2 linked regions of the Polyangium spumosum genome follow. The protein of the gene in region 2 interacts with the protein of the main gene of each other region in a pairwise test. Links are inferred from orthologs where the notes say so. Each region holds a gene or a part of one and is shown on either strand. Other genes may lie near its edges.

Evidence for each region.
Region 1: the proteins of GF068_RS30810 (region 2) and GF068_RS09990 interact in binary tests that used the Escherichia coli proteins (3 or more experiments, as listed by UniProt). The link is inferred for Polyangium spumosum from one-to-one orthologs.

Annotation. Positions count from the first base shown.
Region 1 is NZ_WJIE01000002.1:990,059-997,890, forward strand. The notes cover bases 1,931-5,408. They hold GF068_RS09990 (2-oxoglutarate dehydrogenase E1 component), read right to left. Parts: upstream 5,065-5,408; coding sequence 2,131-5,064; downstream 1,931-2,130. Other genes in these bases: GF068_RS09985 (hypothetical protein), read right to left, coding at 1,931-2,067; GF068_RS09995 (glucose-6-phosphate isomerase), read left to right, coding at 5,272-5,408. In the rest of the region: GF068_RS09970 (hybrid sensor histidine kinase/response regulator), read right to left, coding at 1-10; GF068_RS09975 (MoaD/ThiS family protein), read left to right, coding at 218-487; GF068_RS46965 (WD40/YVTN/BNR-like repeat-containing protein), read left to right, coding at 495-1,613; more of GF068_RS09985, read right to left, coding at 1,630-1,930; more of GF068_RS09995, read left to right, coding at 5,409-6,882; GF068_RS10000 (hypothetical protein), read right to left, coding at 6,884-7,681; GF068_RS44195 (hypothetical protein), read right to left, coding at 7,714-7,832. UniProt on the Escherichia coli protein: E1 component of the 2-oxoglutarate dehydrogenase (OGDH) complex which catalyzes the decarboxylation of 2-oxoglutarate, the first step in the conversion of 2-oxoglutarate to succinyl-CoA and CO(2).
Region 2 is NZ_WJIE01000011.1:7,319-14,638, reverse strand. Bases 2,328-5,293 are described here. They hold GF068_RS30810 (ABC-F family ATP-binding cassette domain-containing protein), read right to left. Parts: upstream 4,641-5,293; coding sequence 3,015-4,640; downstream 2,328-3,014. Other genes in these bases: GF068_RS30805 (hypothetical protein), read right to left, coding at 4,728-5,293; GF068_RS30815 (GNAT family N-acetyltransferase), read right to left, coding at 2,328-2,996. In the rest of the region: GF068_RS30820 (hypothetical protein), read left to right, coding at 34-2,073; more of GF068_RS30815, read right to left, coding at 2,070-2,327; more of GF068_RS30805, read right to left, coding at 5,294-5,387; GF068_RS43815 (alpha/beta fold hydrolase), read right to left, coding at 5,496-6,476; GF068_RS30795 (alpha/beta hydrolase family protein), read left to right, coding at 6,735-7,320. UniProt on the Escherichia coli protein: Genetic data indicate it may be involved in ribosome assembly or function.

The sequences.
Region 1 (7,832 bases), on a different replicon or contig from region 2:
GGTTTCCCATGCTGCGATGTTCCAACGGCTCGGCGTCAAAAAGCAATCACACGTAAGTAGTATCTCAAGGGACGGAATGGTCTCGGTAGACGACACGGGCGGCCACCTGCGGGCCGCAAGTCGGGGGTGCCCCGAGCGGGGTGGCAGAATTTTCCCTGGAGAGGCGCAACCTCGCCTTGACAAACCCGCTCCTCGTCCGCGAGGCTCGGGTGCACGCATGCCGCGCGTCACGTTCACCCAGCATATCGCGAGGCACGTCCCCTGCCCCGCGCGCGACGTCGAAGGGCGCACCGTCCGCGAGGCGCTCGACGTGTACTTCGCCGCGGAGCCCGCCGTGCGGGCGTATGTCCTCGACGAGCAGGGCGTCGTCCGAAAGCATGTGGTGATCTTCGTCGACGGCCATCAGACGACCGATCGAACGGGCCTCGGGGACGAGGTCGGCGCAGGATCGGTGATTTACGTGATGCAGGCCCTTTCCGGGGGTTAGAGGGACCATGTCGAGCAGGTTGTACGTGGCGACGCGAAAAGGGCTGTTCCGTCTCGATCGAAGGCAAGCAGGCTGGACGATCGGCGAGGTCTCGTTCCTCGGCGACCACGTCTCGATGGTGCTGCCGGATCGACGCGACGGGGCGCTCTACGCAGCGCTCGCGCTGGGGCATTTCGGGGTGAAGCTCCGGCGCTCGACGGACGCCGGCGGGACATGGGAGGAGATGCCGGCGCCGGCCTACCCTCCGCTGCCGGAAGGGGCAGAGCCGGAGAAGACGCCCGACGGTCGGGAATGGCCGCAGCGCGTGGAGGTCCTGTGGAGCCTGGAGGCGGGCCGCGACGATCAGCCGGGGCACCTGTGGTGCGGGACGATCCCGGGCGGCTTGTTCAAGTCGACGGACGGAGGGCAATCGTGGGAGCTCAATCGTGGGCTCTGGGATCACCCGAGCCGCAAGGGCTGGTTCGGCGGCGGCTACGACTGGCCAGGGATTCACTCGATCGTGGTGGATGAGGCCGGGGTGATGGTGGCCATCTCCAGCGGGGGCGTGTGGCGCTCGACGGACGAGGGCGCGACGTGGGAGACACGCACGAAGGGCATGTACGCCGAATACATGCCACCCGAGCGCCGGGACGATCCGTCGATCCAGGACCCGCACCGCCTCGTGAGCTGCGCGGCGCAGCCGGACGCGCTCTGGGTACAGCACCACAACGGGCTCTTCCGCTCCACGGACAGGGGCAAGACGTGGCAGGAGGTGACGTCGGTGAAGCCGAGCAAGTTCGGCTTCGCGATGGCGGTCCACCCGAAGGATCCGAAGACGGCGTGGGTGGTGCCGGCGAAGAAGGACGAGCAGCGGATCCCGGTCGACGGGAAGGTGGTGGTGGCGCGGACGCGCGACGGCGGGGAGAGCTTCACGGTGCTCGAGAGAGGTTTGCCCCAGGCGAACGCGTTTGATCTGACGTACCGCCACGGGCTCGACGTGGACGGGACGGGCGACGTGCTGGCGTTCGGGACGACGACGGGATCGCTCTGGATCAGCGAGGACGGCGGGGATTCATGGCAGGTGATCTCGAATCACCTGCCGCCGGTGTATGCGGTGCGGTTCGCCGAGGGGAAGGCGGACGCCTGACGCAGGCAGCGGGCCGTCAGGGGACGTAGTTCCACCCGCACGTGCCGCTCTTGCAGACAAACCCATTCGCGTTCGGACAATCGCAGGTGCTCACGAGGCCCGGGTCGCATTCGAGATCCTGGCCTCGCTGGAGCAGCTCGTAGAAGCGCGTGGTGTCCGCGTCGAGGCGCGCGACGAGGTTGCGCGTGCAGCCGCAGCTCGTGCCCTTCAGGTCCTGGCCACACTCGGCGTCGGAGGTGCAGCTCATGATGGCTTGCCGCTCCTTCGCGAGCTCCGCGTCGAGCTCGGCGCACGTCGTGATCTCGAGGGCGACACCGCCGCTGCTGCCCGCGCCCGTGCTCGTGCTCGTGCCGGTGGCGCCGTCGGACGGCGATCCTCCTCCGCTCACCTGCGACGAGCATCCGAGGAGGGAAACGACGAGGAGCGCAGAAATTCCAGAGAGGACACGAACCATGAACAACCTCCATGCACACGTGGGGTGCACACGGAGGTTACCATGGGTCGTGGAGCGAAGCCGTCAGGCGAAGGCTTCGTCCATGAGGCGCTTCTGCTCCAGGTTGTGGCTCGCCTTCGAGCCGGTCGCGGGGCTCGCGCTCGGCTGGCGGCCCACGACGGAGAGCGGGAAACGTCCGCCGAAGAACTGGGGAAGGACGGCGTTGATGTAGTACCAGGAGCCGTAGTTGACGGGCTCTTCCTGGACCCACACGAGCTTCGTGCCTTCCTTGTAGTTCGCGAGCGCGTCGGTGAGCTCGTGGTTCAGCGGGAAGAGCTGCTCGAGGCGCACGATGGCCACGTCGTCGAGCCCGCGCTGCTCCCGGGTCACGGCGAGGTCGTAGTAGATCTTGCCCGAGCAGAGCAGGATCTTTTTGACCTTCGACGGATCGACCACGTCGTCGCCGATCACGCGATGGAACCTGCCGTTCGCGAGGTCGTCGATCGTCGAGACGGGGCGCGGGCCCTTGGCCGTGGTGGCGACACGCAGGAGGCTCTTCGGCGTGGCGATGATGAGCGGCTTGCGCCACGGGCGAAGGACCTGGCGGCGCAGCGCGTGGAAGAGCTGCGCGGGCGTCGTCAGGTTGCAGACCTGGATGTTGTCCTCGGCGCTGTTCTGGAGGAAGCGCTCCATACGCGCGCTCGAGTGCTCCGGGCCCTGCCCCTCGTAGCCGTGCGGCAGGAAGAGGACGAGGCCCGAGAGCCTGTGCCACTTGTCCTCGCTCGACGTGATGAACTGGTCGACGATGACCTGCGCGCCGTTGAGGAAGTCGCCGAACTGCGCCTCCCAGATGACGAGCGCGTCGGGGTAGTCGAGCGCGTAGCCGAACTCGAAGCCGAGCACGCCCGCCTCGCTGAGGGGGCTGTTGTGGATGTCGAGGCGCGCCGGCGGCTCGGCGACACGCGAGAGCGGGGCGAAGCTCGCGCCCGTCTCGATGTCGACGACGACCGCGTGGCGATGGCTGAACGTCCCGCGGCGCACGTCCTGGCCCGAGATGCGCACGGGCGTCTTCTCGGAGAGGAGCGTGGCGTACGCGAGCATCTCGCCCGTGCCCCAGTCGAAGGGCTCGCCCTTCACGAGGCGATCGTGGCGCGCCTTCAAGATCGGCATGACCTTCGGGTGCACCTTGAAATCACCCGGCAGCTCGAGCAGGCGGCGCGAGAGGTCGATGAGCTTCTCGGCGGGGACGCCCGTCGGCACCTCGGGCGTGTCGGCGTCGCGGCCGCCGCGGTAGCTCTTCCACACGCCGGCCATCGCATAGGTGACCGGCGCGAAGCCCTTCTGCTTGACCTCCTGGAGCTCCATGTTGAGCGCCTCGCGGCGCTTCAGGAGGATCTCCTCGGCCTTCTCCTCGCTGACCTGGCCCATCTCGACCAGGCGCTTGACGTACATCTGCCGGACCGTCGGCTTCTTGTCGATGACGGCGTACATCCGCGGCTGCGTGTAGCGCGGCTCGTCGCCCTCGTTGTGGCCGTAGCGGCGGTAGCAGTACATGTCGATCACGACATCCATGCCGAAGCGCTGGCGCCACTCGATCGCGAGCAACGCGACCTGCGCGACGGCCTCGGGATCCTCGCCGTTCACGTGGAAGACGGGGACCTTGAGCATGCGCGTGATGTCGGACGCGTAACGCGTGGAGCGCGACTCGCTCGGGTTCGTCGTGAAGCCGACCTGGTTGTTCACGATCACGTGGATCGTGCCGCCGGTCTTGTAGCCCTCGAGGCCCGTCATGTTGAGCGTCTCGGAGACGATGCCCTGGCCGATGAACGCGGCGTCGCCGTGGATGAGCAAGGGCATGACCTTGCGCGCCGCTTCGTCGGGGAGGCGGACGCTGAGGCGATCCTGCTTGGCGCGCGTGCGGCCCTCGACCACGGGGTTCACGAACTCGAGGTGGCTCGGGTTGAACGTGAGCGTGAGGTGGACCTTGTGGCCCGACTCCGTGATGCGATCGTTGGAGTAACCGAGGTGGTACTTCACGTCGCCCCCGCCGACGTACCGCTGGGGGTCGTTGTCCTCGAAGTGCGCGAAGATCTCGCGCGTGCTCTTCTCGAGGATGTTGGCGAGCACGTTGAGGCGGCCGCGATGGGCCATGCCGAGGACGATCTCTTCGACGCCCTCGGCGCCGGCGCGCTCGATGAGCAGGTCGAGCAGCGGGATGAGCGCCTCGCCGCCTTCGAGCGAGAAGCGCTTCGTGCCAGCCTCGTAGCTGCGATGGATGAACTGCTCGAAGATCTCGGCGTCGGAGAGCTTCGTGAGGATGCGGAGCTGCTTGTCGCGGCTGAGCTCGAGGCGGTTCTTCGTCGCCTCCATGCGCCGCTGCAGCCAGATGCGCTGGACCGGATCCTCGATGTGCGTGAACTCGACGCCGATCGATCGGCAGTAGGTCTCCTCGAGGCGGTTGCAGACCTCGCGCAACGTGGAGATCGCCGGCAGGCCGGCGAGATCGACCGTGGGGAAGGGCTGGTCGAGGTCCGCCTCGCTGAGGTCGAAGTTGTCGAGCTCGAGCTCCGGCGGCGCGGGCGGCGGCAGGCCGAGCGGATCGATGTGCGCGAACTGATGGCCACGCACGCGGTACGCGTTGACGAGCTGGTAGACACGCGCGCGGGTCGCCGCGGTCGACATCATCTGCTGCTCGGAGGAGATGAAATCGAAGCCCGGCACGCGCGGCGGCGGCGGCGGCGGCGACGAGCGGCGCTTGCGCGTGGGCTCCTGCGTGAACAGGCTCGCCTGCGCGGGCGCAGGGCCGCCGTTCGTGAAGCGCGGCGGCTCGGCCAGCGGCGCCGTCACGGGCGGAGCGGCCAGCGCGGGCGCTCGATACACCGCCGCGGTCGCCTGCGAAGGGCCGCGTTGTTTGTCGAAGAAGGCCCGCCAGCTCGGGTCGACCTTCTCCGGGTTCTCCTGGTACTGGGCGTAGAGCTCTTCGACGAACCCTGCGTTGATGCCGAAATCAAGCTGCATGGGTGGCATTGGGGCGGCAGGGAAATAACGCGGGATCGGTGCCGCCGCCAGCGCAGTTTTTTCGGTTCTCGGCGCCATGGAAAGCCGAGAGACCAGACGCCGAGCGGGCGCCCGGGCCCACGTCTTTGCTACAACCACGCGAAGACCAAGTGGGGACGGCCGGGAAAGAGCCCGGCCAGGCGCCACGGACGGGGATGGGACGAGACGATGAACGACGGGCTCGATCGGTTTCGCGCGCACCTGTTTCACGACGAGGGCCTCGGCTTCTGGCTGGACACGAGCCGGATCCTCTGGCCCGAAGGTTTCCTCGACGCGCTCGAGCCGCGCCTCCAGGCGGCGTACGAGGCGATGGCCGCGCTCGAGCGCGGCGCCGTCGCGAACGCCGACGAGAACCGCATGGTGGGGCACTACTGGCTGCGCGCGCCGGAGCTCGCGCCGGATCCCGCGATCCGCGACGCGATCACGAGCACGCTCGGGCGCGCGCTCACGTTCGTCGAGGACGTGCACGCCGCGCGGATCCGCCCCGAGCGAGCGAGCCGCTTTCGTGATGTGCTCCTGATCGGCATCGGGGGCTCGGCGCTCGGGCCTCAGCTCGTGTCCGCGGCGCTCGGTTCGCCCGCGGATCGCATGCGCGTCTGGTTCTTCGACAACACCGATCCCGACGGATTCGATCGCACCCTCGCCGCGATCGGCGACGCACTCCCGAGCACGCTCGTGGTCGTCATCTCGAAGTCGGGCGGCACGAAGGAGACGCGCAACGGGATGCTCGAAGCCGAGGCGGCGTACACGCGGCTCGGGCTCGATTTCGCGAAACACGCGGTGGTGGTGACGGGCGAGGGCAGCGCGCTCGACGCGCACGCCATCACGCGCGGCTTCCTCGATCGTTTCCCGATGTGGGACTGGGTCGGCGGTCGGACGAGCGAGCTCAGCGCGGTGGGGCTCTTGCCCGCGGCGCTGCAAGGGCTCGACGTGGAGGACATGTTGCGCGGCGCGCGCGTGATGGATGAGGTGACGCGATCACGCGTGACGAAGAAGAACCCCGCGGCCCTGCTCGCGGCGGCGTGGCTCGCGGCGACGGGAGGCGCGGGCAAGAAGGACATGGTGCTCCTGCCGTACAAGGACAGGCTCGAGCTCTTCAGCCGTTACGCGCAGCAGCTCGTGATGGAGTCGCTCGGCAAGCGGCTCGATCGACGCGGGCGCGAGGTCTGGCAGGGGATCAGCGTCTACGGCAACAAGGGCTCGACGGATCAACACGCGTACGTGCAGCAGCTACGCGACGGGGTCGACAACTTCTTCGTGACGTTCATCGAGGTGCTGCTCGATCGCGCCCCGCGGCGCGGCGACGTGATGGTCGAGCCGGACACGACGTCGGGTGATTACCTCTCGGGGTTCCTGCAAGGCACGCGGCGCGCGCTCGACGAGCGAGGGCGCGCGTCGATCACGATCACGCTGGAGGCGCTCGACGCGGCGTCGCTCGGCGCGCTCATCGCGCTCTACGAGCGGGCCGTGGGGATCTACGCGGAGCTCGTGGACATCAACGCCTACCACCAGCCGGGCGTGGAGGCGGGGAAGAAGGCGGCGCAAGCGGTGATCGAGCTCGAGCATCGCGTGCTCGGCGCGCTCCGCGCGAAGGCCGGTACGGCGCTGTCGCTCGCGGAGGTCGCGGAGGCCGCGGGCAACGACGATCCGGAGACGGTGTTCTGGATCCTGCGGCATCTGTCGGCGAACCCGCGTCGCGCCGTGCTGCGCGTGCGCAACCAGGGGGACGAGGCGGGATCGCCGCTCGACTGGACCTGGATGATGGCCCGAGCGACCTGAATCAGAAGTGGAGGCGCACGGCGGCGGAGCTGCCGCCCACGAGCAGCTCCGGCCTGCCGGGCAGCGCCTGCGCGCGCTCGAGGTACTTCTCGGGCACGAGGAGGGCCGCGGCGATCATCGCGGCGCCGGTCATCTGCGTGAAGCCGTTGAGGAGCATGAAGAACGAGAAGAGGTCCTCATCGGAGCTGCGCGGGTTCGGGAATTCCTGGGTGCGCGCGTTGTCGACGCCGAGCGTGATGAAGGGGCCGAAGACGGGGACGAGCAGCGGGCCGAACGTCTCGGAGTCGCGGTCGTTGTCGTCGAAGGCGAAGGCGCCGCCGACGAGCGCGGAGAGGCCGTAGGGCACGGCGAAGGTGACGATGCCGCCGATGAGGAGGCTGCGCGAAGGCCGCGTCTTGAGCTCGTAGCCCGGCAGGAGGATGTCGCCTTCTTCGTAATCGATACGGCGAGGCAAGACGGGCAGGCCCTTGTCGTCGGCCGGGGCCCAGAGGGGCGGGGACATCGGGTCGCTGCCCCAGGTCTCGCCACTGAGCTTCGGCTTGCGCTTCGGGGGCTTCGGCTGCTCCTCGGTCGTGGTCGTCGGTGGTGGAGGCGGCGGCAGGGGCAACGCGTCCGTGGACGGAGGAGGCGGCGGCGGCGTCGCGTCCGTCGCCGCGGGAGGCGGCGGCGGCGCGGGAGGCGCAGCGGGCGCAGGCTGGGCGCTCGCGGGGAGCGTGGTGGCGAGGCCGAGCGAGAGCGCGACGAGCGGCAGGAGGCGCCTCGCGGAGGCCGGGATCGACGTGCGCTTGCGGTTGTCCATCGGCGGAGTCCCTTTCATCGTCGATCCACGGCTCAGAACTGCCACCGGAGCGCCGCGGTCCGCGGGCCGACCAGGACCTCGGGGCGCGGATCGAAGGCGAGCGACGGGGTGCGCGTGACGAACTTCTCGTCGGCGAGCATGCCCGCCACGA
Region 2 (7,320 bases):
CCACGATTTCATGGATTCCGTCGCATAGGCGGCGTGCTCTTGGCGCTCGCCGCCTGCACGGGCAGCGGCTATGCAGGACACGGCGCGGACGTCACGCCAAAAGCGCGCGACGCGCCCTCCCCTGCCCCCGAGCTTCTGCGCTTCGACATCATGTCTGGATCCATCACCAATCATTTTTATCGCCGCGGCCCGATCGCGGCGCACCTCCTCACGACCTCCGGCCCTGCCCCGCGCCTGCTCGTGGCTTTCCCCGCGGGCAACGCCGGCCTCGTCGTCGATTTCGCGCCCCTCGAGGAGCCTGTGGCCTTTGGCCTCGCGCCGCTCGCCACGCTCGAAGGCGTCGAGGAGCCCGAGGGTAAACGTGGCGTGACGGCGCGCCTCGCCGCCCGCGCGCCCGCCTTGCGCGTCCGCCACGCCTTGCTGGGCGGCATCCGGTTCTTGCGCGACGCCATGGGGAGCGGCCTTGGCCCCGGCGCTCCCTCGCTCGCGCACACGCTCGACCCCGGGCCGCCCCTCGCCTTGCGCCGCACCATGCTCGACGGCCACCACATCGAGCTTCGCGTCGAGCCCTCGGAGGGGACCACCGTCACGCTCGAAGACGACGATGTCGTCCTCTCCGCCGGACCCGGCGGCGAGGTGCGGTTCGTCGTCACGGCGCTCCTCGACGAACCGCCGCTCACGCCGTTTCCGGTCGAATCGATCGTCCATGAGAATGCGGCGGATGACCCCGTGGCGCGCCGGGCCCTCGCCTTCCTCACCTATCGAGAGAAATTCCTCGCCGGCTCCTGGCGCTTCTTGACGTATTTCGGGCGCGACACGTTGCTCGCGCTGCAGATGCTCCTGCCCGCCCTCGAGCCCGCTGCCATCGAGGCGGGCCTCGGCTCGGTGCTCGATCGGCTCGCCCCGGACGGCGACGTCGCGCACGAGGAGGCGATCGGCGAATATGCGGTGTGGCTCCAATCGATGGCGGGCCCGCGGCCCGCGGATCTACGCGCGCCCGTCCTCGACTACAAGATGATCGACGACGACTTCCTCCTCGCGCCCCTGGCCGCCGTTTACTTGCTCGATACACCCGCGGGGCGCGCGCGCGCGCAGGCGTTCCTCGCCCGCGAGACGCCTGCGGGCGGGTTTTATCGCGACGCGCTCCGGCAAAACCTCGCGCGGGTCCTCGCGCGCGCGGCCCCGTTCGCGGCCCGCCCGGGCCCGGAGACGTTGATCGCGCTCGGGCCGGGCCTCTCGGTGGGCAACTGGCGCGATTCGAATCAGGGGCTCGGCGGCGGGCGTATCCCGTTCGACGTCAACGTGGCCCTCGTCCCGGCCGCCCTGCGCGCGGCGGCGCGCCTCTTCGCGAGTGATCTCCTCGGCCCGGACCCCGCCGCGGCCGACGAGGCGCGCGCCCTCGCCCAGGCCTGGAGAGGGGCCGAGCGTTATTTCAGATTGGAGATCCCGGAAGAAGTCGCGCGCGCGCGCGTCAACGAATACGCCGCCGCGCTCGGCCTCGACGGCGCTCGTGCGGTGGCGTCGATCGAAGGCCCGATCCCCTTGCTTGCCCTCGCGCTCGACGACGCAGGCCGACCGATCCCGGTGATGCATTCGGACACGGCGTTCGTCCTGCTCTTCGACGAGCCCTCGCCCGAGCTGCTCGAAATCGTGGCCCGCGAGCTCTTGCGGCCGTTCCCCGCCGGGCTCCGCACGGACGTCGGCATGCTGGTCGCGAATCCAGCGTACGCGGGTGATCCTGCCCTCGCCGCGATGTTCACGCGGGCCGATTACCACGGGACCGTGGTCTGGTCATGGCAACAAGCCGCCATGGTCGCGGGTCTGTCCCGACAGCTCGCGCGCGAGGGCCTCCCGACGAGGACACGCGAAATGCTCCGGGCGGCCGAGCGCGCGTCATGGGAGGGTATCGAGGCCGTCCGCGCGCGGCGCGCCGAGGAGCTGTGGAGCTGGGAGCCCGCGGGCGGCGAGGTCAGGCTCGTCCCGTTTGGTCAGGCGCGGGGCCACGTGGATGAATCGAATGCGCTCCAGCTCTGGAGCACGGTCTATCTCGCGCTCTCGCCGCCCAGGCCCTAGCAGCCCCCGAGGAGCGGCCCGCGGAAGACAATCGTGCTCATGACGGGCCTGTACCCCATGGCGTCGTTGAGGTGCCGGATCGGGTCGTTCCCCTCGGCGTTCTCCGTCACCAGGCGCCGGAAGCCGGATCGCTTCGCGGCCGCCACCTGCGCGCGTTTGAGCGAGCTCGCGATGCCTCGCCCGCGCCACGCCCGCCGCACACCCGTGAGGCTGTGGAATGCGACGCCGCCGCGGCCCCGCTGGAGCACCGCATACCCGACCACCTCGGCGCCTTCCAGGGCAATGAACGTGAAATCGTGGGTATGGATGGGTCGGTCCATGTCCGTGGCGAGCCACGCCTCGAAGGAGCCCACCTCGTCCGCCTCGTCCACGGGGATGTCGGGAATGGCCTCCCGCGCGACCTCGTACATGCCGTGCAAGAGGTCCGGCCGCTCGGCCCGGGTCACGAGCGTGATCCCGGCCGGAGGATTCACCTCGGGCATCGGCACCGCATCGAGCTCGAGCACGAGCTCGACCTCACGGCCGATCTCCTCGTAACCACGCCGCTCGAGGTAGGCGCGGGCGTCGCGCTGGCTCTCGTGGGCCTCGATCTGCAGCTCGCGCAACCCGAGCCGCCGCGCGTGCTCCGAGAGCGCGTGGTGCAGGATCGAGCCCAGGCCCCGGCGACGAAACGCGGGAATCACCCACACGCCCGCGACGCCGCACGGCCCTGCGCTCCCGCCGCCGGCGGGTCGAACGAAGGCCGCGCCCACGGGCCGCCCGTCATACTGCAATACCCAATCCACGCGGCCCGGGTGAAGGCCGCGCAGATACCGAGCATCCTCGAACGAGGGGACACCCCAGACGTCGGCGGCGTCGACGACGTCGACCCAGCCCCGCAGGGCCTCGTCGTCCTCGACGATGACGATATCGTGCGTCGGCATCGTGGGAGAAAGGGCCCGCTACCGCCGGAGCCCCGGCGCCTCGTGCCCGCTCGTGGCCACGTATTCGAGGTACCCGCCGCCGTACTTGTGCACGCCCTCCGGCGTCAATTCGAGCACGCGGTTCGAGAGCGCCGCGAGGAAATGGCGGTCGTGGGAGACGAAGAGCATCGTGCCCTCGAAATTCGAGAGCGCCTCCACCAGCATCTCCTTCGTGGTGATGTCGAGGTGGTTCGTCGGCTCGTCGAGGACGAGGAAATTCGGCGGATCGTAGAGCATCCGCGCGAGGACGAGCCGCGCCTTCTCCCCGCCGGAGAGCACACGCACGGATTTCTCCACGTCGTCGCCCGAGAAGCCGAAGCAGCCGGCCAGCGTGCGCAGCGTGCCGAGGGAGGCCTCGGGGAACGAATGGATGAGGGTGCCGATGACCGTGAGCGTCGGGTCGAGCACGTCCATCGCGTGCTGCGCGAAATACCCGAGCTTCACGCTCGCGCCGAGCGACGCGCCCCCCACGTCCGGCGAGAGCTCGCCCGCGATGATCTTGAGCAGCGTGGATTTGCCCGCGCCGTTCACGCCCATCACGCACCACCGCTCGCGCCGCCGGACCAGGAAATCGAGCCCGTCGTACACCGTGCGGCTCCCGTACCGCTTCACCACGCCCTCGAGCTTGGCGACGTCCTCGCCCGAGCGCGGCGGCGCCCGGAAATCGAACATCGGCGGCCGCTTGCTCTTCTTCGGCGGCTCCATCTTCTCGATCTTGTCGAGCTTCTTCACCCGGCTCTGGACCTGCGCCGCCTTGGCCGCGTGGGTCTTGAACCGCTCGATGAACCGCATCTCCTTGGCGAGCATCGCCTGCTGGCGCTCGTATTGCGCCTCGGCCTGCTCGGCCGCGATCTGCCGCTGCCGCTCGTAAAAATCGTAATTGCCCGTGAACGTCGTCAGATCGCCGCCGTCGATCTCCAGGATCTTCGTGCAGATCCGGTTCATGAAGGCGCGATCGTGGGCGGTGATGACGAGCGCGCCCTCGTACGACTTCAAGAACCCCTCGAGCCAGATGATCGACTCGATGTCGAGGTGGTTCGTCGGCTCGTCGAGCAGGAGCACGTCGGGCCGGAGCAGGAGGATCTTCGCGAGGGCCACGCGCATCTTCCAGCCGCCGGAGAGCGTACCGACGTCCTTGTCCATGAGCTCGTTCGAGAAGCCGAGGCCCGCGAGGATCTCGCGCGCCCGCGCGTCGAGCGCATAACCGTCGAGCTCGCTCCATTTCGCCTGGGCTTGCCCGTATCGCTCGAGCAGCTCCTCCATCTCGTCCACGCGGTCCGGATCCGCGAGCGCCGCCTCGAGCTCGGCGAGCTCGGCCGCGATGTCGGAGACGGGGCCGACGCCATCCATCGTCTCGGCGACGATGCTCTTGCCCTTCATCTCGCCGACGTCTTGCCGGAAATACCCGACCGTGGCGCCACGATCGATGGCGATCTGCCCCTCGTCCGGCTGCTCCTCGCGGGTGATCATCCGGAAGAGCGTGGTCTTGCCCGAGCCGTTCGGGCCGACGAGGCCAATCTTCTCGCCGCGGTTGACGGCGGCAGAGGCCTCGACGAAGAGGATCTGCTTGCCGTGGCGCTTGCCAATGGAGTCGAGCCGGATCATGCGGGGCGCCTACTTAGCGGACGGCGGGCCCTTGCGCATCCGAAAAAAACAGGCCGTCCTGCGGAGCCTGGAGGAACGGCGCCGGCCTCACGGCATCGTGCAGCGCGGGTCTCCGTTCTGCGCCATCTGGATGACGTCGTCGCCGATGGGCAGCGGATCACAGCCGTGGCCCTTCTCGCAGACGAAATCGTACTCGGGCAGGGCCTTCGCGTGGCAATCGAGGCAATTGCCGCCGAACTGGTTCACGACGTCGGTCACGCCGCGCTGCACGATCTTCGTGCCCATGTCCGAGACCTCCAGGAAGAAAAACTCCCAGTCGCTGGACGTCGCGGAGAAGCCCGGCGCGCGCTTGACCATCGCCTCCGTCGGGACGAGCTGGATCACGGTCCCCACGGGGTAATCGGACATGCCGGGGTCGTTCGCGGCAGCGAGCGTCGCGTCGAGGTTGCCGAGCTTGTTCGTGACGCGGAAGGAGCGGACCTTCTGCCAATCGAGGATACAATCGAAGTCGGCATCGGTCATCACGAGGTCCATCCCCGCGCCGCCAGCGCCGCCCATTCCGCCAGCGCCGCCCATGCCGCCCGTGCCGCCCATGCCGCCGGTGCCGCCGGTGCCGCCCGTGCCGCCCGTGCCCGCATTGCCCCCCGAGCCGCCGCTGCCGCTGTTTTCGTCACCGCAAGCAGCGATGGCCGCGCACACGAGGACCCATCCGAGGACCGAGGCAAAACCGAGGCGAGAATGAACCATGTAGAGGAACCTCCAGCGGGCCTACGCGTCGCCCGCGTCGCCCGGAAGCCCCTTTCCTACAGGCTCTCCCGCCTCACCACAACGACAATCCACCCGTGGGACCGACACTCACGGGTTTTTCGACGTCGTCCTGCGCCTGTCGCGCAGCCAGGCGAGGCCCGCTTCGAAGACGACGTCGTGCCCGCCCTCGAAGAGCACGAGCGTGGCGTTGCCCGAGGTGCGCGTGAGGTACGCCGGGGCGCCGGCGCGCTGATAAAGATCGTCGGCGGAGGTCGCCGATACGCGCCGCGTGGCCTTCTGGGAGCGGAGCTTCGGGAGCACGTCGTCGGCCACCCGATCGGCCGGATCGGCGAGGTCGTTGAATGCGGAGATCGAGTGCTGCGGGGGCACGACGTCGTCCCGGATGCCGGTGGCGACGTAGACGGGCACGCCGGCCTGCTTGGCCCGCGCGGCGAGCGCGCTCGGGCTGCGGCGCTTGCACGCCTCGAACGCCTTCGTGCCGGGCTTCGGCGCGCCGCGGCACACGCCCTCGATGAAGCGCGCATAATGCCGCTTCGGCGCGTGTTTCTTGTTGTACACGTACCAATCGGGGATGTCGTACACGGGCGCCCAGGCCACGACGCCCGCCCAGACCTCCGGGTGCCGGCCCGCCATCGCGAGCGCGGTCATCCCGCCGCCGGAGAAGCCCGCGAGATAGATACGCGTCTCGTCCACGTGGCCGCGCTGCTTCGCGTACGCGACGGCGTCGAGGATGTCCTGCACGGCGAGGTCCGAGGCGGCGGCCTCGGGCCGGAGGTACGGTCCGCGGAAATCGGGGTGCACGAAGACCCAGTCGTTTTGCCTCGCGAACATGGCATACGGGATGCCGATGTTCTGCCGCCAGTCGGTGCTCCAGCTATGCAAGACCACGATCAGAGGCCGCTTCCCCGGCGAGCCGGAGTCGTAAAACATCGCGCGCTGCGCGGCGCCGTCGGCCGACGATTGTATCGTCACGGGCTCGACCCCGGGCACGCGCTGCTTCCAGGCCCCGAGCCCCGAAGCGCCCTCGCCGCCTGGAAATCGGGAGGCGAGCGTGAACGCGGGCTCCACGCGCTTCAAACCCTCGGCGCGCGCCGGAGGGCCCTGTGTGATCAAAAAGAGCGCAACGAGCGCCGCCAGAGCAAGGATCCCAACACGATTCTGGATACGATACATGCGTTCGTCTCTCGAAGCGGGCAGGTATAGCGGCATCACCCGGCCAGGGCCATGCATTCGCACGGAAATGCGCGTCGCCGCGCCCGCCCGCCCGTGCACGTTCGGATCGAAATGGCGGCACGGCGATTGCTCTTCGATTCGGGGTGGAGCGAAATGCGTAGCCCCATCGTTTCCATGCTCGTGCTGCTCGCGGGGATCCCCCTCTCGGGGTGTCGGGAGACGCCCACGGCTCACGCGGAGACCCGCCCACCTGCGCCTACGCCGGCGCCAGAGCCATTGCCCTCGCCGGCCGAACGAGCGGTCGAGCGGCTCTCCTTGATTCCGGAGTTTCCACGCGCGACCGGCGGTCCGTTCCCGTTCGGCGCGCAGGATTTTTTGGTGTGGCGCTCCCGCGTGCCGCGCATCGAGGAGGTCGAGATCACCTCGTCCCTCGACGGGACCAGGCAACGCGCCCTCTTTTACGATCCGGGCCGGGACGAGCCCCGGCCGCTGCTCGTGGCGCTCCATAGCTGGAGCGAGAACTACCTGCAGAACATCGGGATCCCGTACGGGATCTTCGCGGAGCGTAATGGCTGGGTGATGATCCACCCCGATCACCGCGGCCCCTACCGGACGCCCCATTCGGTGGCCTCCGAGCTCGCGCTCGGGGACGTCCTCGACGCCGTGGCCTATGCCAGGCGGCGCGCCAGGATCGACACGTCGCGCATCTACCTCGTCGGTTACTCGGGCAGCGCGATGA